DNA from 2 places in the Nonomuraea sp. NPDC051298 genome. Region 1 is predicted to be linked to the other one. Evidence: riboswitches for the same ligand, from Rfam matches in the RefSeq annotation. Region 1 holds a riboswitch; the other holds the start of a gene.
What was found. Region 1 has a riboswitch for cyclic di-AMP ahead of ACZ6S0_RS07535 (C40 family peptidase). Riboswitches for the same ligand answer to the same signal wherever they lie in the genome.
Positions count from the first base shown of each region.

Region 2: linked by a shared signal. The riboswitch ahead of ACZ6S0_RS18970 (hypothetical protein) and the one ahead of ACZ6S0_RS07535 (C40 family peptidase) in region 1 are both predicted to bind cyclic di-AMP.

Region 1 is NZ_JBVJIM010000002.1:481,934-496,082, reverse strand. Features, by position in the region: gene ACZ6S0_RS07585 (ArsA family ATPase) at 1-217, opposite strand, end outside; gene ACZ6S0_RS07580 (SRPBCC family protein) at 219-656, opposite strand; gene ACZ6S0_RS07575 (metallophosphoesterase family protein) at 757-1,524, opposite strand; gene ACZ6S0_RS07570 (AMP-dependent synthetase/ligase) at 1,738-3,486, shown strand; gene ACZ6S0_RS07565 (ABC transporter substrate-binding protein) at 3,730-5,019, shown strand; gene ACZ6S0_RS07560 (carbohydrate ABC transporter permease) at 5,019-5,891, shown strand; gene ACZ6S0_RS07555 (carbohydrate ABC transporter permease) at 5,888-6,802, shown strand; gene ACZ6S0_RS07550 (glycosyltransferase family 4 protein) at 6,834-7,934, opposite strand; gene ACZ6S0_RS07545 (M48 family metallopeptidase) at 7,955-9,208, opposite strand; gene ACZ6S0_RS07540 (gluzincin family metallopeptidase) at 9,631-10,482, opposite strand; gene ACZ6S0_RS07535 (C40 family peptidase) at 10,881-11,315, opposite strand; cyclic di-AMP (ydaO/yuaA leader) riboswitch at 11,476-11,642, opposite strand; gene ACZ6S0_RS07530 (winged helix-turn-helix transcriptional regulator) at 12,233-12,919, opposite strand; gene ACZ6S0_RS07525 (DUF6632 domain-containing protein) at 12,999-13,481, shown strand; gene ACZ6S0_RS07520 (C40 family peptidase) at 13,493-14,149, opposite strand, start outside.
Region 2 is NZ_JBVJIM010000005.1:418,507-432,655, reverse strand. Features, by position in the region: gene ACZ6S0_RS19015 (hypothetical protein) at 1-727, opposite strand, end outside; gene ACZ6S0_RS19010 (RNA polymerase sigma factor) at 724-1,266, opposite strand; gene ACZ6S0_RS19005 (aminotransferase class III-fold pyridoxal phosphate-dependent enzyme) at 1,349-2,563, opposite strand; gene ACZ6S0_RS19000 (carbohydrate kinase family protein) at 2,573-3,487, opposite strand; gene ACZ6S0_RS18995 (TetR/AcrR family transcriptional regulator) at 3,543-4,184, shown strand; gene ACZ6S0_RS18990 (class II aldolase/adducin family protein) at 4,277-4,909, shown strand; gene ACZ6S0_RS18985 (DUF885 domain-containing protein) at 4,916-6,484, opposite strand; gene ACZ6S0_RS18980 (DUF4032 domain-containing protein) at 6,507-7,715, shown strand; gene ACZ6S0_RS18975 (alpha/beta fold hydrolase) at 7,738-8,583, opposite strand; gene ACZ6S0_RS18970 (hypothetical protein) at 8,651-9,355, opposite strand; cyclic di-AMP (ydaO/yuaA leader) riboswitch at 9,533-9,667, opposite strand; gene ACZ6S0_RS18965 (DUF5302 domain-containing protein) at 9,829-10,029, opposite strand; gene ACZ6S0_RS18960 (hypothetical protein) at 10,079-10,207, opposite strand; gene ACZ6S0_RS18955 (PadR family transcriptional regulator) at 10,427-10,924, shown strand; gene ACZ6S0_RS18950 (CGNR zinc finger domain-containing protein) at 10,999-11,529, opposite strand; gene ACZ6S0_RS18945 (SCO6745 family protein) at 11,645-12,523, shown strand; gene ACZ6S0_RS18940 (GNAT family N-acetyltransferase) at 12,520-13,107, shown strand; gene ACZ6S0_RS18935 (rod shape-determining protein) at 13,166-14,149, shown strand.

The DNA of each region.
Region 1 (14,149 bases):
GCTCGAGCGACTTCTGCGTGTCGACCTGGTGCAGGTGCAGGCCGGGGGCGATCTCGCCGGGCCCGGCCGCGAGCGCGTCGGCCAGCGAGTGGGCGGTGTCGGTGGAGACGATGAGCGTCTTGAGGCCACGGCGGGCGGCCAGCGTGGCGGTCGCGGCGGCGGCCGTGGTCTTGCCGACGCCGCCCTTTCCGGTGAAGAGCAGGACCCGCGGGCTCAACTCAGCGGCCTTCGACGCGCTTCTTGAGGCCCTTGAGCGCGGTGTCCACGATCACCTTCTCGGCCTTGCGCCTGATCAGGCCGATCATGGGCACGCTGAGATCGACCGCCAGCTCGTACGTCACGTCGGTGCCACTGCCCGCGTCGGCCAGCCGGTAACTCCCCCGGAGGTCGGAGATCATCTTCCCGGGCTCGACCGCCTGCCAGCTCACGCCTTCGTCGCCCTGCCACGTGTAGCCGAGGGTGTAGGTGTCGCTGATCGGGCCGGCGTCCAGCACGAAGCGAACGTTCCGCGGCCTGCCGTCGGGGCCGGTGGTGAGGACCTCGGCGTGCTTGACCTGCCCGGCCCATTCCGGGTAGGAGGGGAAGTCCGCGATGACCGCCATCACGTCGGCGCGACCGGCGCCGACGGTGGTGCTCGAAGTGGTGCGATCAGCCATGCGACCACGTTAGTGCACAAACCGCCGATCGCGGCGGACGCGCACACGGGCCGATCATGAGGCCGATCATGGGCCGATCACGCCCGCGCGCTGGGCCGACTCACCACTCCAGCACGTACGGCACACCCCTACCGCGGAAGTGGCCCACGTTCACGCACTCGGTACGGCCCACGCGCACCCGCGGGTGCAGCGGGTTGTGCACGTGGCCGAACAGGGCGTAGCGCGGCTGGGTGCGCCTGATGGCCGCCAGCGTGGCCTCGCTGCCGCGCTCGAACCGCCTGGCCACCACGTCGTAGAGCAGCTCGGGCAGGGCGGGCGGGATGTGGCAGCACAGCACGTCGACCTCGCCGACGGCCTCGACCTTGGCGGCGTACTCCTCGTCGCCGAGCTCGTGGGGCGTGCGGTAGGCGGTCTTGAGCCCGCCGCCCACGAACCCGAACCGCAGGCCCCCGATCTCCGCCACCTCGCCGTCGAGCACGTGGTGGCCGGGCCGGACGTAGTCGCCCCACAGGCGCGGCAGGTCCACGTTGCCGTACGTGAGGTAGGCCGGGGTGGGCATGGCGGCGAAGAGGGTGGCGTACTGGGCGCGCACGTTGCGCTCGATGTGCTCGCGCGGGTCGCCGTCGAGCGTGGCCCACAGCCCCGCGGACATGGCCCTGGCCTCGTCGAAGCGCTTGGCCGTGCGCAGGGCGATGAACTCGTCGGCCCGCTCCGCGCCGAACAGGTCGGCGAAGATGCCCTGCGAGTGGTCGTCGTAGTCGACGAACAGGATCAGGTCGCCCAGGCAGATCAGCGCGTCGGCCCCGTCACCGGCCCTGGCCAGCGCGTCGGCCCGGCCGTGGACGTCGCTGACGACATGGACCCTCATGGTCAGATCCTAGGCGCACCGTTCCCTGAGCGCACTTGTGCGCGGCTCATGGTGCGGGGCTCGTCGTGCGCCGCAGGGCGGGCACTCGGCTGCTAGCGTGTTGAATGCCCTTCATAACGCCTCAATGACGGGGCTACCGGCTGGTAACCCGAAACGGTAGCGTCCAGGCGGTCCCCGCAGGGGAGTTGAGGTCTCCGCAGAGGAGTTGGTTTCGTGCGCGAGTACAGCGTCCCCGTCCTGGTAGACGTCCCCGCCTCGGCCGGTCTGGCCGACACCGTCTTCCGGCGGGCCGAGCAGGAGCCCGGGGCGATCGTGATGCGCCGCAAGGTCGGCTCCGGCTGGCCGATCGTGACCGCGGCCGAGTTCCGCGACCAGGTGGCCGCGGTGGCCAAGGGGCTGATCGCGGCGGGCGTCGGGCACGGCGACCGGGTCGCCCTGATGTCGCGCACCCGCTACGAGTGGACGCTGGTCGACTACGCCATCTGGGCCGTCGGCGGGGTCACCGTGCCGATCTACGAGACCTCCTCGGTCGAGCAGATCAGGTGGATCCTGGGCGACAGCGAGGCCAAGGCGGCGTTCGTCGAGCTGGACGGGCACGAGGAGGCCCTCAGGGAGGCGGCGCCCGAGCTGGCGCCGGTCTGGCGGGTCGACGCCACGCCGGAGAGCGGCGACGTCACCGACTCCGACCTCGACGAGCGCAGGAAGAGCGTCGGCTCCGCCGACCTGGCCACGATCGTCTACACCTCCGGCACCACGGGCCGCCCGAAGGGCTGCCGCCTCACCCACGACAACCTGCTGTTCACCGCGCTCAACGTGCTGCGCGGCCCGCTGGAGCCGCTGTTCGCGGGCAAGGAGCCGGCCGCGCTGCTGTTCCTGCCGCTGGCGCACAGCTTCGCGCGGATGATCCAGGTGGTGCTGGTCGAGGCGGGCGCGGTCATCGCGCACACCCCGAACATGAAGAACGTCGCCCCCGACCTGCAGGACTTCAAGCCGACGTTCCTGCTGGGCGTGCCGCGCGTGTTCGAGAAGGTCTACAACGCCGCCGAGCAGAAGGCCATCGCGGGCGGCAAGGGCAAGATCTTCGCCAGCGCGGTCGACGTGGCGGTGGCCTGGAGCAAGGCCGAGAGCGCGGGCGGCGCGCCGCTCGGGCTGCGGCTGCGGCGCGCGGTGTTCGACAAGCTGGTCTACGCCAAGCTGCGCGCGGCCACCGGCGGCCGGCTCTCGGCGGCGGTGTCCGGCGGCTCGGCGCTGGGCGACCGGCTCGGCCACTTCTTCCGCGGTGTGGGCATCGAGGTCTTCGAGGGCTACGGCCTGACCGAGACCTCGGCCCCGCTCTCGGTCAACATGCCGGGCGGCAACAAGATCGGCACCGTGGGCAAGCCGCTGCCTGGGGTCACGCTGCGCATCGGCGACGACGGGGAGATCCTGGCCAAGGGCCGCAACATCTTCCCCGGCTACTGGAACAACGACGAGGCCACCGACGAGGTGATCGACCCCGACGGCTGGTTCCACACGGGCGACGTCGGCAAGCTCGACGCCGACGGCTACCTGTGGATCACGGGACGCAAGAAGGAGCTCCTGGTCACGGCGGCGGGCAAGAACGTCGCGCCCGGTCCGCTCGAAGACGCGCTGCGCGCCCACCCGCTGATCTCGCAGGCGATGGTCGTGGGCGACGGGAAGCCGTACGTCGCGGCGCTGATCACGCTCGACCCGGAGGCGGTGCCCGCCGGGTCGACGATCGACGGGCTGCGCGACGACCCCGCGGTGCGGGCGCAGATCCAGGCGGCGGTGGACCGGGCGAACCTGACGGTGTCGCATCCCGAGCAGATCAAGAAGTTCACGATACTCGGCGGGGACATCACGGAGGAGAGCGGGCACCTCACGCCCACGCTCAAGGTCAAGCGGAGCCTCATCATGCGCGACTTCGCCAAGGAGATCGACGAGCTGTACGAGGGCCACTAGCGGCGCGGCGCTCTACTAGCCACGATAGTAGAGCGCCCGGCCGGTCGCGCCCGCGCCTCGCAACACCCCACATCCCAACAGGTTTGGACACGTCCCGTTCCGCGCCGTGAACGGAGGCGACGCTGCCGCCTTCCCGCCGTCGTCAGGAAACCGGGCGTTGACAGTCCGAAATGTTGGCTTTTCGATGAAGGAAGATGAGCGAACTCGGGGGAATGTGCAGGATCCGGCAAGGAGGAACCCACCATGGACCGACAGCCGCCGATCTCCCGCCGAAATCTCCTGCTCGGAGCCGCCGCGTTCGGCGTCCCCGCCGCCCTCGTCGGGTGCGGCTCCGGCGGCGCCCCCGCCCCAGGGCCGTCCGGCACGGGCCCAGGCGCCCTGGGCACGGTCACGATCGGCTCGAACGCCTCCGACGAGATCCCGAAGAAGTCCCTCGACACCGTGGTCAAGAGCTTCACGCAGGCCGCGACCCGGATCAACACGGTCGACCACAACACGTTCCAGGAGAACATCAACCGCTATCTCAGGGGCACGCCCGACGACGTGTTCACCTGGTTCGCCGGTTACCGGATGCAGTTCTTCGCCGAGCAGGGGCTCGCCGTGGACATCTCGGACGTGTGGCAGGAGATCGGCGGCGACTACACGCAGGCGTTCAAGGACCAGTCGACCGGCGTCGACGGCAAGCAGTACTTCGTGCCGTTCACCTACTACCCGTGGGCGGTCTTCTACCGCAAGAGCCTGTGGCGGGACAAGGGGTACGAGCCCCCGGCCACGCTGGACGAGTTCACCGCGCTGGCCAGGAGGATGAAGGCCGACGGCCTGATCCCGATCGCGTTCGCCGACAAGGACGGCTGGCCGGCGATGGGCACGTTCGACATCCTCAACCTGCGCACGAACGGCTACGACTTCCACGTCTCCCTCATGGGCGGCAAGGAGTCGTGGACGGACCCTCGGGTCAGGCAGGTGTTCGACACCTGGCGGGGGCTGATGGAGTTCCACCAGCCGGCCGCGCTGGGACGTACGTGGCAGGAGGCCGCGCAGTCGCTCGCGCAGAAGAAGACCGGGATGTACCTGCTCGGGATGTTCGTCGCCCAGCAGATCCCCGAGGCCGACCGCGACGACCTCGACTTCTTCACCTTCCCCGAGATCAACCCCGCGTACGGGACCGACTCGATCGACGCCCCCATCGACGGCTACATGATCTCCGCCAAGGCCAGGAACGTGGCCGGCGCCAAGGCCCTGCTCAAGCACTTCGCCCAGGCGTCCGCCCAGAACGTCGCCACCGGCCTCGACCCCGGCACGCTGGCCGCCAGCTCCAAGGCCGACACCTCCGGCTACAGCTCCCTGCAGAAGCGCGGCGCGGAGCTGGTGTCGAAGGCCACGCACATCGCGCAGTTCCTCGACCGCGACACGCGGCCCGACTTCGCCTCGACCGTGATGATCCCGTCGCTGCAGGCGTTCGTCGGCGAACCCGACGAGATAGACCCGCTGCTGGCCGGCATCGAGCAGCAGAAGGCGAACATCTTCCGCTGATGGCCGTCAAGACCCGTCGCTACTCCGCCCGGGATCTGACCGTGCTGGTCATCGGGCTGGGGGTGGCCGTCATCGTCAACGTGGGCCTGATCTGGGGGCCCACGCTGGCCTCCATCGGGCTGTCGGGCACCGACTGGAACGGCATCGGGCCCATCGAGTGGGTGGGCGGCCAGAACTACCACGACCTGGCGGCCGAGTATCCGCCGTTCTGGTCGGCGGTCCGCAACAACGTGTTGTGGCTGGCCTTCCTGGGGCTGGTCGCCACGCCGTTCGGGCTGTTCTGCGCGGTGCTGCTGGACCGGCGGCTGCGGCTGTCGCGGGTCTACCAGAGCGCCCTGTACATGCCGGTCGTGCTGTCGCTGGCCGTGGTGGGCTTCATCGCGCAACTCGTCTACTCCTCCGACTACGGCGTGCTGAACGCGGTGACCGGGCTGAACGTGGACTGGCTCGGAGACCGTTCGATCAACATCTGGGTGATCATGGTCGCGGCGGCCTGGCGGCACGTGGGCTACGTCATGATCATCTACCTGGCCGGGCTGAAGGCGGTCGACCCGGCGCTGAAGGAGGCCGCGGCCATCGACGGGGCGAGCGAGCGGCAGGCGTTCTTCCGGGTGGTGTTCCCGACGCTGCGGCCGGTCAACGTGATCGTGCTGGTCATCACGGTGATCGAGGCGCTGCGGGCGTTCGACGTCGTCTACGCCGTCAACAAGGGCAGGAACGGGCTTGAGCTGCTGTCGGTGCTGGTCACCGAGAACATCGTGGGCGAGGCCAGCCGGATCGGGTTCGGCTCGGCGATCGCGGTGATCCTGCTGGCGATCTCGCTGGGGTTCATCGTCACGTACCTGTCGCAGTTGTTCAAGGAGGAGCGATGACGCTGACCGCCCCCGCTCCCCCGGCCCAGCAGGCGGCCCGCGCGCCCGCGCGCCGGCCGGTCCGTCCGCTGCGGATCCTGCTGCACGTCTTCCTCGCGCTGGTGGGGCTGGGGTGGCTGCTGCCGCTCGTCCTCGCCGTGTACGCCTCGCTGCGGCCGTACGAGGAGACCGCCCGCCTTGGCTACTTCTCGCTGCCCGAGCACCTCACGCTCGACTACTACGGCCAGGCGTGGACGCAGGCCGAGTTGCCCCGCTACTACCTCAACACGTTGATCGTGGTGGTCCCCGGGGTGGCGGTGACGCTCTTCCTGGCCTCGTTCACGGCCTTCGCGATCGCCCGGCTGCGCATCCCCGGCCGCAGGGCGCTGCTGATCGTGTTCACGGCGGGCAACCTGCTGCCGCCGCAGGTCCTCATCACCCCGCTCTACACCCTCTACACGCTCGTCCCGCTGCCCGCCTGGCTGTCGGACTCGCAGTCGCTCTACGACTCCTACCTGGGGCTGATCCTCATCCACGTGGCGTTCCAGTTCGGCTTCTGCGTCTTCGTGATGGCGAACTTCATGCGCACGATCCCCGAGGAGATCACCGAGGCGGCCCTGGTGGACGGGGCTGGGGTGTGGAAGCGGTACTGGCGCCTGACGCTGCCGCTGTGCCGACCGGTGCTGGCGGCGCTGTCGACGCTGCAGTTCACCTGGATGTACAACGACTTCCTGTGGGCGCTGGTGCTGATGTCGTCGGGCGACAAGCTGCCCGTCACCTCGGCGCTGAACAACCTGCGCGGCCAGTTCTTCACCGACTTCAACCTGCTGGCGGCCGGGTCGGTGCTGGTGGCGCTGCCGACGCTGATCGTCTTCCAGCTCCTGCACAAGCAGTTCGTGGCCGGGCTCACGCTCGGCTCGACCAAGGGGTGACCCGGCGGCCTTCTCCGTCCGCCGGTCCCGGCTAGTGGTCCGGCGGACGGAGGAGGCCTCCGAAGCGGGCGGCCACCTGGTCCCACGCCCATTCGCCGGTCACCCAGTCGCGGCCCCGCGCGCCCATCTTGCGCGCCTTGTCGGGGTCGGTGAGCAGCTCGACGACGGCCTGCGCCACCTCCCCCGCGTCCGCCCCGTCCACGACGAGGCCGGTCTCGCCGGGCCGCACCGCGTCGGGAGCGCCACCGGACGCGCCCGCCACCACCGGCAGCCCGCTGGCGGACGCCTCCAGGAACACGATCCCGAGCCCCTCCACGTCCACCCCCTTCAACCGGGTACGGCACGGCATGGCGAACACGTCCGCCGCCGCGTAGTAGCCGGGCAGGCCGGACGCCGGCACCGTCCCGGTGAACCTGACCGACTCGTGCCCGGCCGCCAGCCGCTCCAGCGCCTTCCGGTACGGCCCCCCGCCCACCAGCAGCAGCACCGCGTCCGGCACCGAGCGCAGCACCTGGGGCCAGGCCCTGATGAGCTGGTCCTGGCCCTTGCGCGGCACCAGGCGCGACACGCACACGACCACCGGCCGCCCCGGCAGGCCCAGCTCGGCCTTGGCCGCGCCGGGGTGGAACTGCTCGACGTCCACGCCGGGCGCGAGCCGTACGAGCTTGGCCGCCGGGATGACGGCGGCCAGCCGCTGGCGCGTGTACTCCCCCAGGTACGTCACCACGTCGGCGTGCGCGCCGATCCTGCGCAGCACCGAGCGGAAGCCCGGCGCGCTCGCCCACGACGCCTCGTGGCCGTGGGTGAGCATCACCACCCGCCGCGCCCCCGCCCGACGCAGGCGGGGGGCCAGCAGCCCGAGCGGCGCGGCGGCGCCGAACACGACCGTGTGCACGCCGTACCCGGCCACCAACCCGGCCGCCGTACGCGCGACGGCCGGTGTCGGCAGCATGAGCCTGCGGGGATGCCGCACGATCCGGTACGGCTGCCGCCGGTCGAACTCCGCGCTGCCCGGCCAGGCGGGGGCGTAGACCGTGACGCCCGGCGTGCGCAGCGCGAGCCCGTGCACGAACGACTGGATCCCGCCCGGCCTGGGCGGGAAGTCGTTGGTCACGAAGAGCACGCCGCCCACGGGGGCGGTCACGGGATCGGTCACGGTACGGGGACGCCGTTCAGCTTGGCCCACGCGCGGGCCATGGCGATGCGCTCGGGACCTGGAGGATGGGAGGCATAGAGCACATATTCCACCGCATCCGGCGACAGATCCGAAATATTTGTGACCGCCAGGCGTTTCTGCATGGCGATGAACGTCGCCGGGTCCCCGGTGAGATCGAGCGCGTGCAGGTCGGCCCTGGCCTCGATGTGGCGGCTGATCACGTTCTGGGCCGGTCCCATGATCAGCGAGCCGATGGTCATCAGCCCCATGACCACGCCCACCGCGCGCGGATCGCCGATCGACGCGACGCCGACGCGACGCCGCAGCGGATCGAACACCAGGAACAGGACGATCGCCCCCAGACCGGCGCCCAGACCGCCGATGAGCGTGCCGTAGAGCACGTCGTTGTATTTGGCGTGGGCCAGCTCGTGCGCCACGACCAGCTCCACCTCCGGCTGCGGGGCCTGGAGCAGCGTGTCGTAGACGACGATGCGGCGGGTGGCGCCGAAGCCCGACACGTACGCGTTGAGCGCCGTCGTCCTGCGTGAGGCGTCGGCGACCAGGACGTCCTCGACCGGCACCCGGTCGCGCTCGGCCATCTGGAGCAGGTTCGTCCGCAGCGGGCCCTGCGCCATCGGGGTGAAGTCGTTGAACAGCGGCTCGAACACCACCGGATACACGAACGACGCCAGCACCGCCAGCGCGAACGCGCCCACCCCCGCGGGGATCCACCACCGCCTGAACCTGCGGGCCAGCGCCACCAGGGCCAGCAGCATCACGCACAGCAGGAACGTCTCCACGCCCAGGCTCTTCAGCCGGTCCCCGGTCCAGCTCCCCCAGTCCTGGGTGGACAGGCCGTAGTCGCGCAGGATCGTCTCGAACCAGATGCCGAGCGGCCACCTGAACAGCTCCACGATCGCCGTGAGCACCACGACGCCGAGGATCGTCCGCACCCACCAGGGGCCTTTGAGGCGGCCCAGCACCTTGGCCCCGAACGGGGTGGCCACCAGGACCGCCGCGAAGATGATCGTGAGCGCCAGCGAGAGGTAGCTCGGCAGGCTCGTGGCCGCGTCGAACGCCTGCGACCTGGCGATCTGGGCGGCGCTGAAGTCGCGCGCCGGATCGGGCGGGCCGCCGGTCAGCACGTGCCAGGGGGTGCTGAACGCGGCCACGGCCACGATCACGAGGGCGAGCAGCGCCAGCGCGATCCCGGCCTGCCGTCGCAGCGCGCCGTTCCCTGACGCCGCCACGGCCGCCTCCCCCGTCCCTCCCGCGCCGCCGGAGGCCGCCGCGTCGCCGCCGGGCTCCGGCCCCGAGCGGGACTCACCCCACGCGTGCCGCTCGCCTCCCAGGTCCGCGTCCGACCCCGAACGCCCGTCCGCGCCTGAGTGCGCGTCGCCGTCGGAGTGTGCGGCACCGTCAGAGTGTGCGGCACCGTCAGAGTGTGCGGCACCGTCAGAGTGTGCGGCACCGTCAGAGTGTGCGGCACCGTCAGAGTGTGCGGCGCTCACCCCTACGGCGGCCATCTCTCCGTCCGGCACGTCGCGTTCGCGCGTCCCGGCCGCCGACGTCTCCGCCTCTCGCGCGCCCGTCACCGGCGTCTCCGCTTCCGGCCTGCCGGTGTCGTGCGGCGCGTCTTCCTCATCTCGCCGTTCGCTCATCTGCCTCCCCTTCACACGAGCTGATCCCGCACGTACTCGCGCCACCGCGCCGTCAGCGTGGCGACGGAGAGGCCCAGTGAGGCGAGCGCCCGATCGACGCCCGCCCGCTGGGCCGCACGGTAGAGCCTCACCAGGGTCCCCTCACCGAACCGGTCAGCGAAGAAGCGACACGCCAGCCAAGCCTCCTGGTACGCACGCGCGAGCCGGACCGGGTCGGACCCGTCCGCCGCGAAAGCCGCAGGTCCGGGCAAAGCGCTCGGCAGGCGCCCGGCCCGCGCCTCGGCCGCCAGTTCGGCCGCCGCCGTGGCGACGGGCAACCCGGCGTCGCGGTAGGCCACGTAGTCCGCGAACCCCTCGTAGAGCCAGACCGGCAGGCCCTCGGTCCCGGCCACGACGTGGGTCAGCTCGTGGGTCAGGACGATGTCCTTGCCGGTGGGGTTGAGGGTGGCGAAGAGTTCGGGGACGACGATCACGCGCCCACGGTCGGCCACGGCGGCCAGGCCGTCGAGCCGGTCCACTCCGGCCAGCGCGGCGGCCTCGCGGGCGGACGCCGGAACGACGACGAGCGGTCGTACCCGCCCGCCCAGGACGGCGGAGACACGGAGCCCGGCCGCATCCGCCCTCCGGGCCAGATCAGCGAGCCCGGCGGCGTCGTGCCCGGCGGGCTCATGCCCGCCGGAGTCACGCCCGGCAGAGTCATGCCCGGCCACCACGGAGTGCCTGCCCCGGCTGACGACCGTGCGGCCGGGCCACAGGTCGCGCATCTCCGGGGGCAGGGCAGAGGGATCGGGAAGCGGTGCCGCGCCCGGAACCAGGAGCAGGAGGACGGCCACCACGGCTCGTCGGCTCACCTGCTCGGACACGGGGCCGATCGTAGCCGCCCGGCACTCGTGCCCGCGCTTGCGCGAATCCACGGCCACCGCCCGGCAACCACCACGTGCGCTTGCGCGGACTCACGGCCGCCGCTTGGCAACCACCACGTGCGCTCGGGCGGATTCACGGCTACCGCTTGGCAACCACCACGTGCGCTCGGGCGGATTCACGGCTACCGCTTGGCAACCGCCACGTGCGCTTGGGGGAGTTCGCGGCTGCCGCTTGGCAGCCGCCACGTGCGCTTGCGCGGATTCGTGGCCACCTCCAGGTCACCGCCTCCACCGCCTGGCAGCCGCCGCAGCCGCGTGCTGCGGGGGCGGATTCGCGGCCGCCCGTGGGGACAGGCGAGAGCCCCGCCCGGATCGGGGGGAATCCGGGCGGGGCTTCTTCACATGCCGGGACGGACCGCGCCGACGAAAGACGACTTGCGCCATCCGTCCAGCTTGTCGATGCGTACCCGTTCACCCGTCCGTGGTGAATGGATCATCTTGCCCTTGCCGACGTACATGCCCACGTGGCCGAGCCCGCTGAAGAACAGCAGGTCACCTGGCTTGAGGTTGCGCCAGGAGATCTTGTTCCTGATGCGGGCGAACTGGCTGCTCGCCACGCGCGGGAGCTTGACGCCGGCCTTCTTCCAGGCGAACAGGACGAGGCCGGAGCAGTCAAACGAACCAGGCCCTGTGCCCCCGTACCGATACGGGTCACCGATCTGGTCCTTGGCCGCGGCGACGGCCTTGCGGGCCTTCGCCTGTTGCCGGGCGACCTTGGCGGCCCGTTGCCGGGCAGCCGTGGCCGTCTTCGAGGCGCCGGCGGTGGTGGCCACCGTCGCCGTCGTTCCGGCCGAGTCGCTCGTCGTCGTCGCCTGAGCCGTGGGGGCATGGAGGACAAGACCTCCGGCCGTCACGGTCATCGTGAGTGCTACGCCGCTCAGGGCGAAGCGGGACAGGCGGGGGTTCTGCAGGGAGGTGGACAGGATTTCTCCTCGCGTCTTCCACGAACGCCTACCGGGTTAGCTGACGGATTCGGGCCTGGAAGTAGCCCTACGGCGCGACTCGCGCGCCGACTCACCCCTGATCCCTCGGGAAGAAACGGGATCGCTGGGTCCCCGGCTCCGTGCCTCATGACTGCACGGATTCGGCAGGTCGCCGCCCGATGAGGGTGCTGCTCCTCGAGGGGTATCGGGGGCGACCGGCGGATCTTTGTCTGTCTCACATCGGGAGGACCGATGCCGGTTCGCGGGGGACATGGCTTGTGCACCGCGACGACGCCAGAAGCTACGCCGAAGGTTCAAGGATCGGCAAAGCGCACACCGGGCTGTAAAGATCAGACAGAGGGTGATGTCAGAGCTGAAACCCCTGCTGGAACCCCAAGCTTCGTTACCAGAATGTGACCCTGCTCACACTTGGACACGTCCAAGATTGTCAGGTCCCAGACATCCCTTTCGTCACATCCGTCACACCGACGCCGATTCCGCGAACACCCTCGAACGGCCGCCCACCGGTCCGCCATCACCACACATTTCGCGAAATATCGCCACACTCTACGATCCGTCGCCATACCCAAATGGCCTGAAGAAAGCCCGGTCCTGCCCCGGAGATCAACATAGCTACTATGGTGGATAGTAGCGAAGTCGAAGCGCCTCCGCCGGGGACAGCCGGTGACGAGGACCGAGCGGGAAGCCGGAAGTCAGCGCCGCGCACGAGCGACTCACGCACGAGCGTCCAGCCGCACGCCCACCCCCTACCCTTGACGCGCCGACATTTCGGCGATCGGCTCCGGGGGCGCGAAGAGGCGTAGAAAGCGTTCCGCGGTGGCCCGCGGTCCGGCCAGGGTGAGGTCACCCCGGGTGAGGACGTCGTCGAGAGTGCGGGCGCGGCCGAGCACGGCGGCCAGGGTCTGCGGGCTGGTCTCGATGACCAGGTCCGCCTGTGGCAGGCCGGAGTCGACGCGGGCCAGGTGGAGGCGGTCACGGTCCACCCGCAGCAGGAAATGGTGCTCGCCGAGCCGCAGGCCAACGGCGAGGTGGAGCGCTTCGCCGACAGCGGGCGCGAACAGGGCCTTCAGCGACAGGGCGGCGGAATCGGCGCTGAGCGGGGCACCGTGTGGCAGCGAGGGGGAGCGGCTGCTCCAGCGGGCGAGGTCGGTGACGATGGGCTCCAGTTCGGCGCCCCAATCGGTCAGTTCGTAGATCCAGGAGCCGGCGGGCGGGGAGAGCTTGCGGCGCCGCACGATGCCGGCGTCCGTAAGCTCGCGCAGGCGCTGGGTCAGGATGTCCGCGCTGATCCCCGGCAGACCGGCGCGCAGGTCCGTGAAACGTTTGGGCCCGAGGATCAGCTCCCGCACGACCAGCAGCGCCCAGCGCTCTCCCACGAGCTCGAGAGCGTGCGCGATCGCGCATCCATCGCCGTAACTCCGCTTGCCCGCCATGCTCCTACCCTACCAGCGACAGTCCTTGAATCCATCTTCATAGTTGTCTTTTCCAACTAGAGAGTTGTAGTGTCCGACCATGCAACGGCTGCGAGAGAGGCTCGACATGGACGACCACAACCAAGACAGAAGGCCGCGCGCCCTCGCCGTGTTCCTACGCGTTTACGGCGTGCTGTCGCTCGTGATCTTCGTACCGCTCTTCATCGGGTTCATGGTGCGGACACCCCTGCTGGCGGAGACCGGTGGCCCGCTGAACTGGACGATCTGGAACGACGTCAGCTCCGGCCACGAGCAGGCCCACGTGCCGCCCATGCTGTTCGCGATCTACATCGTGTGGGCCGTGTTCCTCCTGGCGGCGGCCAGGAACCCGGTTGCCCACAGGTCGTTCCTGTCCTTCACGATGTGGGCCAACCTGGCCCACGCCCTGCTCATGGTCGCGCAGGCGGCCACGGACCTGGACCGCTACTGGAGCAAGTTCCTGACCGACATCCCCTTCATCCTGATCCTGGCCCTCGGCATCTTCTTCCTCAGGCCCGCCGAGAAGGTGCCGGCCGAACGATGACCTCGCCCGGGTCAGGGGCGGATGGCGCCGACCAGGTTGCGGCCGTACGCGGAAAGCTTGACGACCTTGACGACGTCGCCCGTCTGCGGCGCGTGGACGATGTCCCCGTTGCCGGCGTAGATGCTGACGTGCCCCAGCCCCTCGCTGAAGATGAGATCCCCCGGCTGCAGGTCGTCGAGGTCCACCTTGCGGTTCGCCCCCCACGCCCACTGCTGCCACGTCGTACGCGGCAACGACACGCCCGCCGCCGCCCAGGACGCCTGCGTCAGCCCGGAGCAGTCGTACCCCCTGGGCCCCGTGCCGCCGTAGATGTACGGCTTGCCCACCTGCGCGTACGCGAACCGCAGCACCGCGGCCGCGTTCCCCGAGGCGGGCCCCGTGTACTTGATGCCGACGCTGTCCGGGTTTCCGGGGTTGTACGCCCCCAGCTTCTTCAGCAGCTTCTTCTGCTGGGTGATCAGCTTCTGCACCTCGGAGCGTTCCTCCTGGACGGAGTCCCGTTCCTTGTCGGCGTCCTTCAGCGCGGCCTCGGCCTTGTCCCGCTCGCCCTTGAGCCCGCGGTTCTCCCGGTCGAACACGGCCAGCTTCTGGGCCCGTTCCCGCGCGAGCTGCCCGGCCACCGCCAGCCCCGCCAGCATCCCCGCGGGGTTCTCCGAGCCGACGATGCC
Region 2 (14,149 bases), on a different contig from region 1:
CGACTCCGGTGGACGGATCGGGCCGGATCACGTTGTAGCTGATCTTGGTCCCGGCCCGTTCCAGCTCGGCCCTGACCTCCTTGACCGGCAGGTCGCGGGAGGAGTACTCGTCCATCTGGACGGGGGTGGCGTAAGGCTCGCCGGGCTCGGCGGGCCGGCCGATGCCGAAGACGATCCTGCCGGTGAGGCCGGTGGGCAGGGAGATCTCGCCGCACCAGGCCGAACGGCAGCCCTCTGTCCAGGTGCTGACGGTGACGACTGCACCCTGGGGGAAGTTTCCGTCGGCGACCGGGCTGATGAGCTTGCCGACGTCCTCGGGCGCCACCGGGGCCTTGCGCACCTCGGCGGCGAGTCCCACGGCCTGGAACGCCTGGGTGAACGTGGCGGCGTCGGCCTCCGGGTCGTTGACGGCGATGATGAGGACGTTGGCGCGGCTCTCGAGTGAGACGGCGGCGTTGGCGTACTCGGTGGCGGGGCCGCCGAAGGGTGCCCAGAGCACGAGGGCGGCGGTCAGCGCGGCGACCGGCACGCCGAGCCCCAGACCGCGCCCCAGGCCGCGTCGCACGGTGAAGCGCCTGGGCCGCGCCGGGAGAACATCGCCCGCGGGCTCGCGCCCCTCGGCCATGATCGACTCCTTCAGCGCCCGCGCCCCCGCGCCGGACGCCTGTCCCACCGGCTCTCCTGCCAGGTCCTCGTCACGCACGCGGGCGAGATCGGCGATGTTCATCCTGCGCTCCCTTCGATCGCGACGGCGCGCGAGTGGTCGATTCCCGCGGCGGCCAGGCCACGGGCGAAGCGCCTGCGGGCGCGGTAGAGCCTGACCCGTACGGTGTTGGCGGACACACCGACGATCTTGGCGATCTGGCCGGGGTTCAGCCGCTCCCACGCGACCAGCGCGAGCAGTTCCCTGTCGTCCTCGGGCAGGGCGCGGAAGACCTGTCCGATCCGGGAGAGGTCCTCGGCGGGCCGTTCCGCGGCCGTCGGCGAGGCGGCCAGTTGCGCGCGCAGGGCCTCGGTGCGGCGTTCGTGCCGCCGCTCGCCGCGCCGGTGGTTGGCCAGCACGTTCCTGGCCACGCCGTAGAGCCACAGCCTGGCCTCGTCCCCGTGGGGGACCTCCTCGATGCGGCGCCAGGCGGTCAGGAAGGTCTCGGCCACGACGTCGGCCGCGTCGTCCGGGTCCGGGCAGCGGCGCAGCGCGTACCCGAGCAGCGGCCGGTACGAGGATCCGTAGATCTCCTCGAACCGGCTTTCGGGATCGACTCCCACTGGGGCTCCTCACTTGGGCGTGTCAACACCCAACCCCATGTCCGGAAATTTCCGAGCATTACGGGGAGGATCCCGTTGACGTTCAGCCGAAGTGGGCGCGGGTCTCCGCGAACGCCTGGTCGGTGCCCTCCAGGGCGAGCGCCACGTCGTCCTCCGTGTGGGCGGCCGACATGAACCAGTTGTGCCACGGGTGCACGTACACGCCGTGCCGCAGGCAGGCGTCGCTCCAGTACATCGCCACCGACAGGTCGGCGTCCCCGTCGAAGCTGAGCCACGGGATCGTCACCGGCCCGGTCTGGTTCACGGCGAACCCGTGCGACTTGGCCTGCGCGTAGAGCCCCTCCCTGAGCTGGGCGCCGGCTCGTCCCATGGCCGCGATGCCGTCGGTGTCGCGCAGGGTCTCGATGGTCGCCTTGGCCGCCGCCATCGCCACCGCGGAGAACCAGAACGACCCGGTCGAGTAGAGCGTCTGCGCGGGCCCGCGCAGCGCGTCGGCGCCGGTCACCGCGGCGATCGGGTAGCCGTTGGCCATCGCCTTCGACCAGGCCGTCAGGTCGGGACGCACGCCGTACGGCTCCCACGACCCCCGCAGGTCGATCCGGAACCCCGCCCGCACGTCGTCGATCACCAGCGCCGCGCCGAGCCGGTCGGCCAGCGCCCTGGCGCCCCGCGCGAAGACCGGCTCCACCAGCTCCTGGTCCTCGAACGAGTCGTGCTTGAAGGGCGTGACGATGATCGCCGCCACGTCACCCTCGACGGTGGCCGCGGCGGCCTCCAGCGACTCCAGGGAGTTGTAGGTGAACTCCACGAGGTCGGCCCGCTCATTGGGCGTCGTGCCGGCGAGGGACGGCGTGCACCACGGGTCCGCACCGTGGTACGCCCCGTGCGCCATCAGCACCTTGGTCCGGCCTGTCGCGGCCCTGGCGACCATGAGCGCCTGGGTGGTGGCGTCGGTGCCGTTCTTGGAGAACATCGCCCAGTCGGCGCTCGGCACGGTGTCCACCAGCAGCTCCGCCAGCTCCACCATGATCGGCCCGGGGCCGTTGAGGCAGTCGCCGAGCGCGGCCTGGCGGGCGGCGGCCTCCTCCACGCGCGGGTGCCGGTGCCCGAGCACGACGGGCCCCCAACTGCACATGAAGTCGAGGTAGGCGCGGCCGTCCACGTCCCACTGGCGGCAGCCCTCGCCGCGCTCGAAGAACTGGGGGTAGCCGGGGGCGAAGAGGGCGGCGTTGAGGTGGCCGTACATGCCGCCCGGGACGACTTTCGCGGCGCGCCGGCGCAGATCGGCGTCTTTCATCTGGGGTCCTTAGAGCAGGCTGAGGAGGGAGTCGAGGTCGGTGAGACCGGCGTCGGAGCCGAGACCGGTGGCCACCCTGGCGGCGGCGGCCGTGCCCCAGCGGGCGGCGGTGGGCACGTCCTGGCCGTGCAGGAGCCCGGTGAGGAAACCCGCGCAGTACGCGTCGCCGCACCCCGTGGTGTCGGACACCTCCGTCTTGAGCGCCGGGACGTGCTGCGTGCCGCCGGCCGTCACGACGAGGCTGCCCGCCGCCCCCAGCGTGACCAGCACGCCCCGGGGGCCGTCGGCGAGCAGCGCCCCTGCGGCGGATTCGACGTCGGGGGCGCCGGTCATGAGCAGGGCCTGCGTCTCGTTCGGCAGCACGTAGTCCACGTGCGGGAGGAAGGCGCGGGCCATGACCAGGAGGTCGGCCATCTCGGACAGCAGGTCCATCGTGACGACGGCCCCGGCCGCGCGCGCCTCGTCCAGGAGGGCGAAGAAGGCCGGATCGCCCAGACCGAACGTGACGTCCATCCCGCCGAGGTGGATCGCCCGCGCGCCGCGCAGCACGTCGGCCTCCACGTCGGCCGGGGTCACGCCGAGGTTCGCCCCGGGCACGTGGAAGCTGGGCCGCCCACCGTCGGGCCTGATGGGCAGGATCGAGGCGGCCGTCTGCTCCCCCGACCTGCGCACCAGGCGGGAGGCGTCGACGCCGCGCTTGGCCAGCACGAGCAGCAGGAGGTCGCCCAGCTCGTCGTCGCCGATGGCGCCCATGGTGACCACGTCGTTGCCCAGTTTGACCAGGTCGACCGCCGTGCCCGCGGCGGCGCCCGCGGCGGTGAGGCGGATCTGGTCGACCAGCACGGTGTCCTGGCCCTCGGGGATGTGTTCGACGGGCCGGGCGAGGATGTCGACGATGTGGACGCCGACGGTGGCGACGGTCATAGTCTAAATAGACAGACGTCCGAATAAAAAGTCAACGTGTCTGGGGAGGCGGCCGATGCCGAAGATCGTCGATCACGACGAGCGCAGGCGCGAGGTCATGTCAGCGGCCCGCCGGGTGATCGTCAGGGACGGCATCGACGCCGCCACCACCCGCGCCATCGCCAAGGAGGCCGGCTACTCGAACGGGGTGCTGGCGCACTACTTCGCCGACAAGGACGAGATCCTGCTGTCGGCGCTGCGCCAGTCGCACGAGCGCATCCGGGCCCGGCTGACGCGCAAGGTGGGGGACGCGACGGGGCTGGCGGCGCTGCGGGAGCTGCTGCTGGACAATCTGCCGCTGGACGCCGAGCGCTCGCAGGAGACGCGGTTGGAGGTCAGCTTCTGGAGCCGCAGCCTGGCCTCGGAGCGGCTGGCGGAGGTGCAGGAGGCGGAGGCGGGCGAGCTGCGCGCGGCCGTACGCGGGCTGCTGGAGCAGGCGCGGGCGGACGGCGAGCTGCGAACGGAGCCACAGAAGGAGCCCCGGACGAAGCCACAGGACGAGTCACAGACGGGGGCCGACCTCGACGACCTCGACGACCTCACCGAGCACCTGCTCGCCCTGGTGGACGGCCTCAGCCTGCACCTGCTCCTCTACCCCGGCAGGCTGACCCGCGCCGACGCCGAGCGGCTGATGCTGCGAGCCCTCGACCGCCTCTGAACGCCGGGGAAGGACGCGCTCTGCACGCCGGGGAGGGACGCGACGGACCGGTCGATTGCCGCGCACCGGGCGAGAGGCTAGATTCCCACCGCATGAGCCTCCGCGAGCAGTTGTGCGACTACGGCCGCCGGGCCGTCGAGCTGGGCCTGGTCATCGGCACCTCCGGCAACCTCAGCGCGCGCGAGGGCGACAGGGTCGCGGTCACGCCGTCGGGCGTCGCGCTCGACCGGCTGACACCGGAGATGTGCCCGATCGTGGACATGTCGGGCCACCTGGTGGAGGGCGACCTGCGCCCGTCCAGCGAGACGCCCATGCACCTGGCGATCTACGAGTCCACCGACGCCCTGGCCGTCGTGCACACCCACTCGGTCTTCGGCACGGTGGTGGCCACCACGATGACCGAGCTGCCGCCCGTGCACTACAACGCGCTGCTGCTCGGCGGCGTGATCGAGGTCGCCGGATACGCCACGTACGGGACACCGGAGCTGGCCGCGAACGTCCGCCGCGCGCTGGAGGGCAAGCGCGCCGCCCTGATGGCCAACCACGGCGGGGTGACCATCGGGGCGACGCTGGAGGAGGCGTTCGAGGCCACCCGGCTGCTGGAGTGGCTCTGCGAGGTCTACGTCCGCGGCCTCGGCGTCGGCAGACCGGCCATCCTGACGGACGAGCAGCTCGCCGCCGTGGTCGAGCGCGCGCTGAACCCTCCCGACTTCCCCCGCCGGTGAGCGGCCCTACCCGAGCGCGACCTGCTCGGCCAGACCGAGCGGCAGCCCGCCCGACCCGGCGATGCGGTCGTGGAACTCCTTCGGCGAGCCGCGGAACGACTCCCTGATGCGGTCGATCTCGATGGCCCCCGTGAGATAGGAGGGCGCCTGCGTGGGCCAGGCGCAGTAGCGGTTCACCTCGCCCTGCGCCGTGCCCGGCGACAGCGACGCCTTGGTGGCCATGAACGTCTCGGCCTCCTCGATCGGCAGGTCCTCGCAGTGCAGCGCGGTGTCCACGACCATCCGGGCGGCGCGGAAGATCCGGCAGTCGAGGTGCGCCAGCTCGGTGGCGGGGGTGTCGAAGTAGCCCTGCTCGTGCAGGAGCTTCTCGACGTACAGGGCCCAGCCCTCGGTGAAGTACGGCGTCCTGAAGACCTTCCTGACCGTACGGGGGTTGCCCGCCATGTACGACAGGTGCCAGTGGTGCCCGGGGTACGCCTCGTGCACGGCGATCGAGGGCATCTGGGCCCGCGAGTTCGTCCGCAGGCGCTGGCGCACCTGCTCGGGGGTGAAGTCGTCGGGCGTGTACGGCACGAAGAAGATGCCGGTCCGCGAGACCGTGAGCGGCGGCGGGGCCAGGTAGTGGGCCACGGACAGGACCGGCCGGGTGTACTCGGCCGACGGCAGCACCAGGCACTCCTCGCCCTCGGCGAAGGTGACGAGGTCGCGCTCGCGGACGAAGTCGCGGGCCCGCCGGGTCTCCGCCTCGTACTCGGCCCGCATGTCGGCCAGGGTGGGCGGGTGGTCGTCCATGAGCGACTCCATGGCCGCCCGCCAGTCCTGGGTGCCGTTGACCTGGAGTGCCACCTCGCGCATGCGGGCGTCCAGCTCCGCCCAGGCGGCCCGGCCCTTCTGATGCAGCTCGGCGGCGCCGTAGCCGAGCAGCTCGCGCTCGCGCAGCAGCGTGGAGTAGAGCCGCTCCCCCATCCGCCAGGTGCCGCCGCACTCGAAGCCTTCGAGGAACGTCACGAGCGAGTCGAACGCCTGCGCGGCCGGCTCGGCGGCCTCGGCCAGCTTCGCGCGCAGGGCCTCGTCCTCGACCATGCCGGGGATGGTGCGGGTCAGCAGGTTGCGGCCGGTGCGCGCCTGGCCCAGGCCCCGCTTCACCAGCAGCGGGGCGGCGAGGTCGGGGTCGAGGTTCTCCCGGCAGGCCGCGAGCACGCCGGGCACCTCGGCCAGGCGCGACAGGGCCGAGGCCACCAGTTCGTGCTCGGGCTTGAGGCGGCGCTGGAAGGGGGCGTACATCGAGGTGAAGATCGCGGAGAGGTAGGCGGCCGGGTCGCGCCGCCAGTGGGGCCAGGACGCGAGCGCGATCGAGCCCCTCAGCTCCGACAGAACGAGGTCTCTGTCGATCGCGTCGTCCGGCGTGGGGGCCTCGGTGGCCGAGAGGCGTTCGAGCCAGAGCACCTGTTCGCGCTCCTGGGCCTGCCATCCGGAGGCGGTGAGATCGCCGAGTGTGTGATCGTAGCCGTCGGCGCCCAGCGAGGCGGCGACGACGGGACGGGAAGAAAAGTACCACTTAAGAAACTCGTCCACCGATGCACAATATCCTGGGCCAATGCCCCTGCAGATGACCGGAGCGCTAGGCGATCCTGACCTTATCCGCCTCCCCTGGGAGGTCCCCCTGCAAGACTGGCCACAGCACCATCTGGTGGACCTGCCACGCGGCATCTCCCGGCACGTGGTGCGCTTCGCCCGGCTGTCGGGCAAGGTCTACGCGATCAAGGAGATCAGCGAGCGGTACGCCAGGCGGGAGTATCAGCTCCTGTGGGACCTGGCCAGGCTCGACGCGCCCGCCGTGGAGCCGGTCGCGTACGTCACCGGCCGCGAGGACGGGCTCGACGCCGCGCTGATCACCAGGCACCTGCAGTTCTCGCTCCCCTACCGCGCGGTCATGTCGGGCACCCTGCGCCCCGACACGCTCACCCGGCTGCTCGACGCGCTGGCCGTGCTGCTGGTGCGGCTGCACCTGAACGGCTTCTTCTGGGGCGACTGCTCGTTGTCCAACACGTTGTTCCGGCGTGACGCGGGAGCGTTCGCGGCGTACCTGGTGGACGCGGAGACCGGTGAGATGCACCCGATGATCAGCGAGGGGCAGCGGCTGGGCGACATCGACACCGCGCACACGAACATCTTCGGCGAGATGCTCGACCTGGAGGCCGGCGGGCTGCTGCACCCGTCGATCGACCCCATGGAGACGGCCGAGGACGTCGTCGCCCGCTACCACCGCCTGTGGAACGAGATCAACGAGAGCGAGATCATCGACGAGGTCGACTGGCACCGCGTCGAGCACCGCATCCGGCGGCTCAACCTGCTGGGCTTCGACGTGGCCGAGATGATGGTCCGGCGCAAGGTCGGCACCGGACGGCTGATCGTCCGGCCCAAGGTCGTGGACGCCGGCCACCACCAGCGGCGGCTGCTCCGGCTGACCGGTCTCGACGTCGAGGAGAACCAGGCCCGGCGGCTGCTCAACGATCTCGACGGGTTCCGGGTGGCCAAGGGGCTGCGCCACGAGGACGAGGCCATCGTGGCGCACCGGTGGCTGGCGGAGGTGTTCCAGCCGACGGTCGAGGCCATCCCCGTCGAGCTGCGCGGCAAGCTGGAGCCCGCGCAGCTCTTCCACGAGATCCTCGACCACCGCTGGTACCTGTCGGAGCAGGCGGGCTCCGACGTCGGGCTGACCACGGCGGTGACGTCGTACGTGGGCAACATCCTGGTGCACAAGCGCGACGAGCAGGCGCTGCTGCCCGACGAGCCCGCCCCGTAGCCCGGCTGGGGAGGGCGCCGGGTCAGGCGGAGGTCAGCTTGGTGATCTCGGCGACGATGGCGGGCCACAGGGCCGGCGGCAGGTCGTGCCCCATCCCCGGGTACGTCACCAGCCGCGCCCCCGGGATCGCCGCCGCCGTGGCCCGGCCGCCGGCCGGCGGGACGAGCGGGTCGGCCTCCCCGTGCAGCACGAGCGTGGGCACCCGTACCCCGGCCAGCAGCTCCGTACGGTCGCCCGAGGCCATGATGGCGGCCAGTTGCCGCGCCGTCCCCGCCGGGTCGAAGCAACGGTCGTAGGCCAGCCCGGCCCGCGCGACGATCTTCTCCCGGTCCAGCTCGTAGCCGGGTGAGCCGATCGTCGACCAGGTGCGTACGGCCTGCTCCAGCACCGCCGCGCGATCGGCGGGCGGCCGGCTCATCAGGACGGCCGCCGCGGCCTCGGTGGGCGGGGCCACGGAGGGGCCGGGCGTGGACATGATCGAGGTCAGGGTCAGCACCCGCCCGGGGTGCCGGATGGCCAGCGTCTGGGCGACCATGCCGCCCATCGAGGCCCCGACCACGTGGGCGGCGGGCAGGCCGAGGGCGTCCATGAGCGCGGCGGTGTCGTCGGCCAGGTCGTCCAGCAGGTACGGCGCGGGCGCCCCCGCCGAGGGGACGCCCAGGTCGTGGAGGTGCGTGGACAGGCCCGCGTCGCGGTTGTCGAACCGCACGACGTGGTGTCCCTGCTCCACCAGGAGTTCGCAGAGCGCTTCGTCCCACTGGATGAGCTGGGCGCCGAGGCCCATGATCAGGAGCAGCGGGCGTCCTTCTGGAGAGCCGAAGCTCTCGTAGGCGAGGTCGATGCCGTTCGCGGCTACGCGGTTCGTCACGGAGACCAGAATGTCATTCTGGTTCGGGCGGCGTAAAGCAGGGCCCGCGCTCACGATGGGAGGAGTCTCAGCGCACGAGGAGGGGACGGAGGCGGTCGCTGCCGAGCAGCGCGGCGCCCGCGGCGGTCAGGGTGCCGGCCACCAGCACGGTGCTCACGGAACCGCCCTGGTTCTCCACCCCGTCACCGGCCGCGTCGCCGTCGACCGCCGGGGGCTCCTGGTCGGCCGGAGGGGTGGCCGGGTTGTTGTCGCGCTCGGACCAGGCGCCGGTCGAGAACGGCACCGGGTGGTTCTTCTTGCCCACCCCGTCGCCCCACTTGGTGATCACGTAGTCGAGCTCGATGTGGCCCTGGCCGCCGACGCCGTCCACGCCGAGGGTGTCGGCGTTGAAGCTGCCGCCGGTCAGGTCGGCGAACGTCTTGGCGTCGAGGTCCAGCATGATCCCGCGGTTCGACGGTTCGCCCGGCCCGCGGTCGCCCACGAAGAAGGGCGCCTTCTTGCCCTTGTAGACCACGTAGCCCTCGGTCAGGAGCGGCCAGCTCGGGCTCGCGGCCAGGCCCTTCTGCATGGGTTTGCCGCTGGCGGGCAGGCCCGTGTCGCCGGCGCGGCCGGAGGAGTCGTCCCAGAAGTACGAGGCCGTGGTCGACCCTTTGAGCAGGATCTTCTCGTTGTCGGCCGAGTCGGCGTGGGCGGCGGTGCCGACCAGGACGAGCGCGCCGACTGCGATGGCGGTGAGGATGGCGAGGGAACGCAGACCAAAACAGGCAATCATGGAACAGCAACACCCTTCACGGGGGGACAGGGAGGTTGCGCCCGCAAAACGGCACAGCGGGGCACAGCGCTGGGCGTTGACTACGCGGAGCGCACGATGCGTACCTGAGGAAGGGGGCCGTTCAGTTGGCGGCCGTCAGCAAGCGGTCTGGGGGTACGACGCGCTGGTGCATGGGGTATGTCCTCTCCATCACGCCTACCGGGTTAGCTGACGGGTTCGGGCGTGGAGATGCCCTACCGGCACAGGCCGGATTCGCCCCAAGAGGTGGTTCCCCGGCTCCCGAGGGGGTTCGGGATTCGGCGCCGGCCGGCTGCCCTTCTGGGTAAGGACTAGGTCACCGGCTGGTAATGGCGATTACTGTAATGACGGAACCGGACATTGCCAACGTTTCATCATGAATCGGACAAAAGATCTACCTTTGACCGGGAAGAAAAAGGGGGCACGGCATCCCGTACCCCCGGAGAACTCCAGCCTCAGCCGCCGCTCTTGCGCCTGAATGATCTTTTACTCGCAGCCGGACCGTGCGCCCCGTGGATCTTCGATGGGTCGCCGCCCCTGCCACCCGCGCCCGAGCCCGCGTGCTGGCCGCGCTTGCGCTCCAGCGCCTCGCGGAACTTGCGCTTCATCTCGTCCTCGGGAGTTTCGCTGACTTCCGGCTCCGGTGTATCCGCCATGAGGACCTCCAAGGTATTGGGGACAAGTCACAGCTTCGCACGGCACCGCTCACGACGCGAAACCGGCCTCGACCTTGGAGTGTGGCGTGGCGGGCGTACGCAGCCGGTTGTTCGGCAGCGCCACCAGCGCCACCAGGGCGATCACCGCGCCCGCCACCCCGAGCGCGGGGATGACCACCGCGGCCGCGGAGGCGTGCGCGGCCGCCAGACCGTGGACGGGCCAGTTCGGACGTGATGCGCGGCAGCGCCGTGCCCACGATCGTCTGGTCCAGCATCGCCAGGAACATCCCGCCGAGCACGGCGAGCAAGATGAGGCCATTGCCCTTGCTGTCAGTTTTCACCTGTGAAGAGTGATAGGTAAGTCTTGACATGTCAACTTTTCGATATGCTGGCGGGCATGTCCCTACGGATCGCCCTGCTCGGGCTGCTCTCGGCCGTCGGCCCCGCGAGCGGCTATGACCTGGCCAAGAAGTTCGAGCGCTCGCTCAACCACGTCTGGCAGGCCGGGCACACGCAGATCTATCCGGAGCTGGTGAAGATGGCCGCCGACGGGCTCGTGGCGGTCGAGGCGGAGGGGGCGAGAGGGCGCAAGATCTACACGGTCACCGCCGAGGGTGAGCACGAGTTGCGTACGTGGATGGTCGAGCACGCGCCCGCGAGGGCGGTCCGCAGCGAGATCGCGCTTCAGGCGTTCCTGCTGCCGCTGATGGCGCGGGACCAGGCGGTCGGGGTGGTCGAGCGGATCAAGGCGGAGTTCGAGGCGCGGCTGGAGACGCTGGACTGCGAGCCGCGCGACCGCTTCGGCCGGTACGCCCTCGACCTGGGCCTCGCCCAGGCCCGCACCGGCATCCGGTGGGCCGAGGAAACCCTGGCCGACCTCAAAGACCACCAGTAGCCCCGCCGACGGCGCCTTACTCCACACCTTTGCCGCGCGGCGCCTGTGCGGACGGGGGTCAGGGCAGTCGCGACTCAGTCGGCCTTCGCCGCGCGGCGAAGGCGGTAGGCGCTCGCCTTGGCGCGATTCTGGCACGACAGGCCACAGAACCTGCGGGAGGCGTTGCGCGTGCTGTCGAGGAAGACCCGCTCGCAGTTCGCGGCCTCGCAGGACCGGAGTCTCGCCCCCTGACCGACTCCGATCACCATGGCCAGGGCGGTGGCCGCGTCCGCGACCCAGGCGTCGACCAGGCTCGCGTCCGCGCGATGGAAGGCCAGGACGGGGGGCCCGTCCGGTCGGCCGTGCAGGTTGGGGACGGCCGCATGCCGCACGAGCAGCCGATTGAGACCTTCGATCACGGACTCGGCCCGCTCTCCCGCGCCGAAGGCGGGTCGTAGCTGAGCCGCGACGGCCGCGAGCACCTCGGCGTCGGCGGGGGTGAGCGACTCGCTCCGTGCCGACCCGGCCGCCGCGAGCGCCTCCTGGATCGCCGCCCGGCGGTCGGGCCCCGTGGTCGGCGGCGCGACCCGCCGCCCGTACGCCCGGTCGACGGCCAACTCGTTCACCAGAAGGACGGCGCGCTGCACATGCCGCTCGACATAACTGTCTATTTGCGATTGACCAGTGATGCGCCATGGGTCTACCGTCACTGGCGTAGTTTATCTAGACAGTGAGGTATTGATGTCGGAACACGCGGGCCTCTCTCGTAGGATGTGGCACCAGATCGAGCCGGTGCACGCGATGCTGTACTTCTCGCCCCAGGCGTTCGAGGAGGCGGCGCGACTCGGTCACGACGTCGGGTCGAGGTGGCCGAGCTACTTCGCCTGGCGCTGGGCGACACTGGGGGCCGCCGGTCCGCGGCTGGTCACCGCCACCGCCTACAGCTTCAGCCCGGCCATGGTCGCCGGGTACGTTCCGGCGATCTGGGCGACGGCCGCCCCCGAGAAGGTCCTGGACGCCCGGATGCGCGCGGTCGACCGTACCTGTCGCGCCCTGCTCGGCGACCGGCTCGACGGTCCTGACGTCGCCGAGGCGGCGGAGCTGGCCAGGCGGGCGGCGGAGAGCGTGAGCGTGGAGCACCGGCCGCTGGCCGCCGCCAACCTCGACCTGCCCTGGCCCGACGAGCCGCATCTCGTGCTCTGGCAGGCGTACACGGTGCTGCGCGAGCATCGAGGCGACGGGCACCTGACGGCGCTGAGGGCCGCCGACCTCGACGGCTGCGAGGCGCTGGTCTCCTTCGCCGCGATCGGCGCGGCTCCCGTGGCGAACTTCGCCGGACGCGGCTGGGACGAGCAGGAGTGGGCCGCGGCGCACGACCGGCTGGCTCGCCGCGGGCTGGTCGATGCCGACGGGCAGGCCACCGAGCGCGGGCGGGACCTGCGCGACCAGGTGGAGCGGATGACCGACCACCTCGCCGCCGGTCCGTGGCGGGCGCTGGGCGCCGAGCGCGCCGAACGGCTGGCCCAGCTCAACCTCCCGTTGCTGGGCGCCGTCTTCGAGTCCGGCCTGCTGCCGATGACCAGCACGCTGGGCATCGGGAAGGTGCCGGCGCCGGCATGAGACTCGATCCGCTGACCGGCCCGCAGACGCTCGCACGACGGGCCGAGCTGGTGAGCGTCTACCGTGCGGCGTTCACCGGCCCGCCGTGGCATGAGAGCGAGGACGCGGTCGTCGCCTTCCGCGACCGGCTCACCGCCGACACAGCAAGGCCGGGGTTCCGGGCGATCCTGGCCACCGAGGGCGGTCAACCCTGCGGCTTCGGTACGGCGTGGCCGACCGCCTCGCCGTTCCCCACCGGGCGCGCCTACGGCAAGGTGCTCGCGGCACTCGGCCCCGGCCGGACGGCCGAGCTTCTCGTCGGCGCGCTGGAGGTGGACGAACTGGCGGTCGCCCCGCACGCGCGCGGGCAGGGGCTGGCGGGGCGGATTCTCGACCTGCTGTGCGGACAGCGGCGTAGCTGGCTGCTGACCGCACCGAGCGCCCAGGACGCCGTCCGGCTGTACGAGCGGTCCGGCTGGCTGCGAGCCGGCGAGGACTCGGACGTCGTGGTGTTCGTGTCACCTGGCACGCGGCGAGGTCCGGAGCAGCCCCACCCGCCCTCGCGGACGAAGTCGCCGGGCGACCGGGCGGCAGAGGGCGGGTAAAGGGGAGCGGTTCAGTTCGTGGTGTTGTGTTGGAGCACGTCAGGAAATGAACCCCGCGATGAGTATTCTCGGTCGCGACCTGGCGATGGATCTGGGGGCGGCGAGCACGCGCATCTATCTCAAGCGCAAGGGCATCGTGCTCGACGAACCCTCCGCAGTCATGTGCGATGATCGCACAGGCAAGGTCATCCGGTACGGCTCGGAGGCCGCCGCCCCCGAGGCGGGCGGCCGCACGTGCTGGCCGGTCCGTGAGGGGCTGCCGGCCGACGCCGAGCTGGCCCGGCGCATGATCCGCCACTTCCTGCGCAAGGTGCACTGGCACCCGTACGCCCGGCCGCGCGTGGTCATGGCGCTGCCCGGCGACTCCACCCCGATCGACCGCGCGGCGCTGCGCGACATCGCGTACGAGTCGGATGCCAGGACGGTGCACCTCGTCCCGCACGCGCTCGCCGCGGGCCTCGGGTCGGGCCTGACGCTCACGGACCGCACCGGTTACATGGTCATCGACATCGGCACCGACGCCGCCCGCATCGCCGTGCTCTCCGGCGAGTCGGTGGTGGCGACGGGCTCCGTCCCGTACGGCGGGCGCGCGGTGAACAGGGCCATCGCCCGCTACGTCGAGCACGAGCACGGGCTGCTGCTCGACGACGCGGAGGCGGAGTCGGCCAAGCGGCGCGCGGGCGGTGACGACGCGGAGATCGTGGTCACGGCCCGCGACCCCGACACCGGCGGCGAACACGAGCTGGTCCTGCCCGTGGGACGGATCTTCGAGGCGGCCCGGCAACCGGTGGACTCGATCGCGCGGACGGCCATGGAGACGGTCGAACGCTGCCCGGCCGAGCTGGCCGCCGACCTCGGCGAGCGGGGCGCGGTGCTGGTCGGCGGCGGGGCCCTGCTGCGCGGGCTCGGGCACCGGCTGCGCGAGGCCCTCTGCATGCCCGTACGCCGCGCGGAACGCCCGTTGGAGGCCGTGGCGCTCGGGCTCGGCCGGTGCGTGGACGAACTTGGACTGATCGGGAGGATCCGGGGCGGGCGTACATGA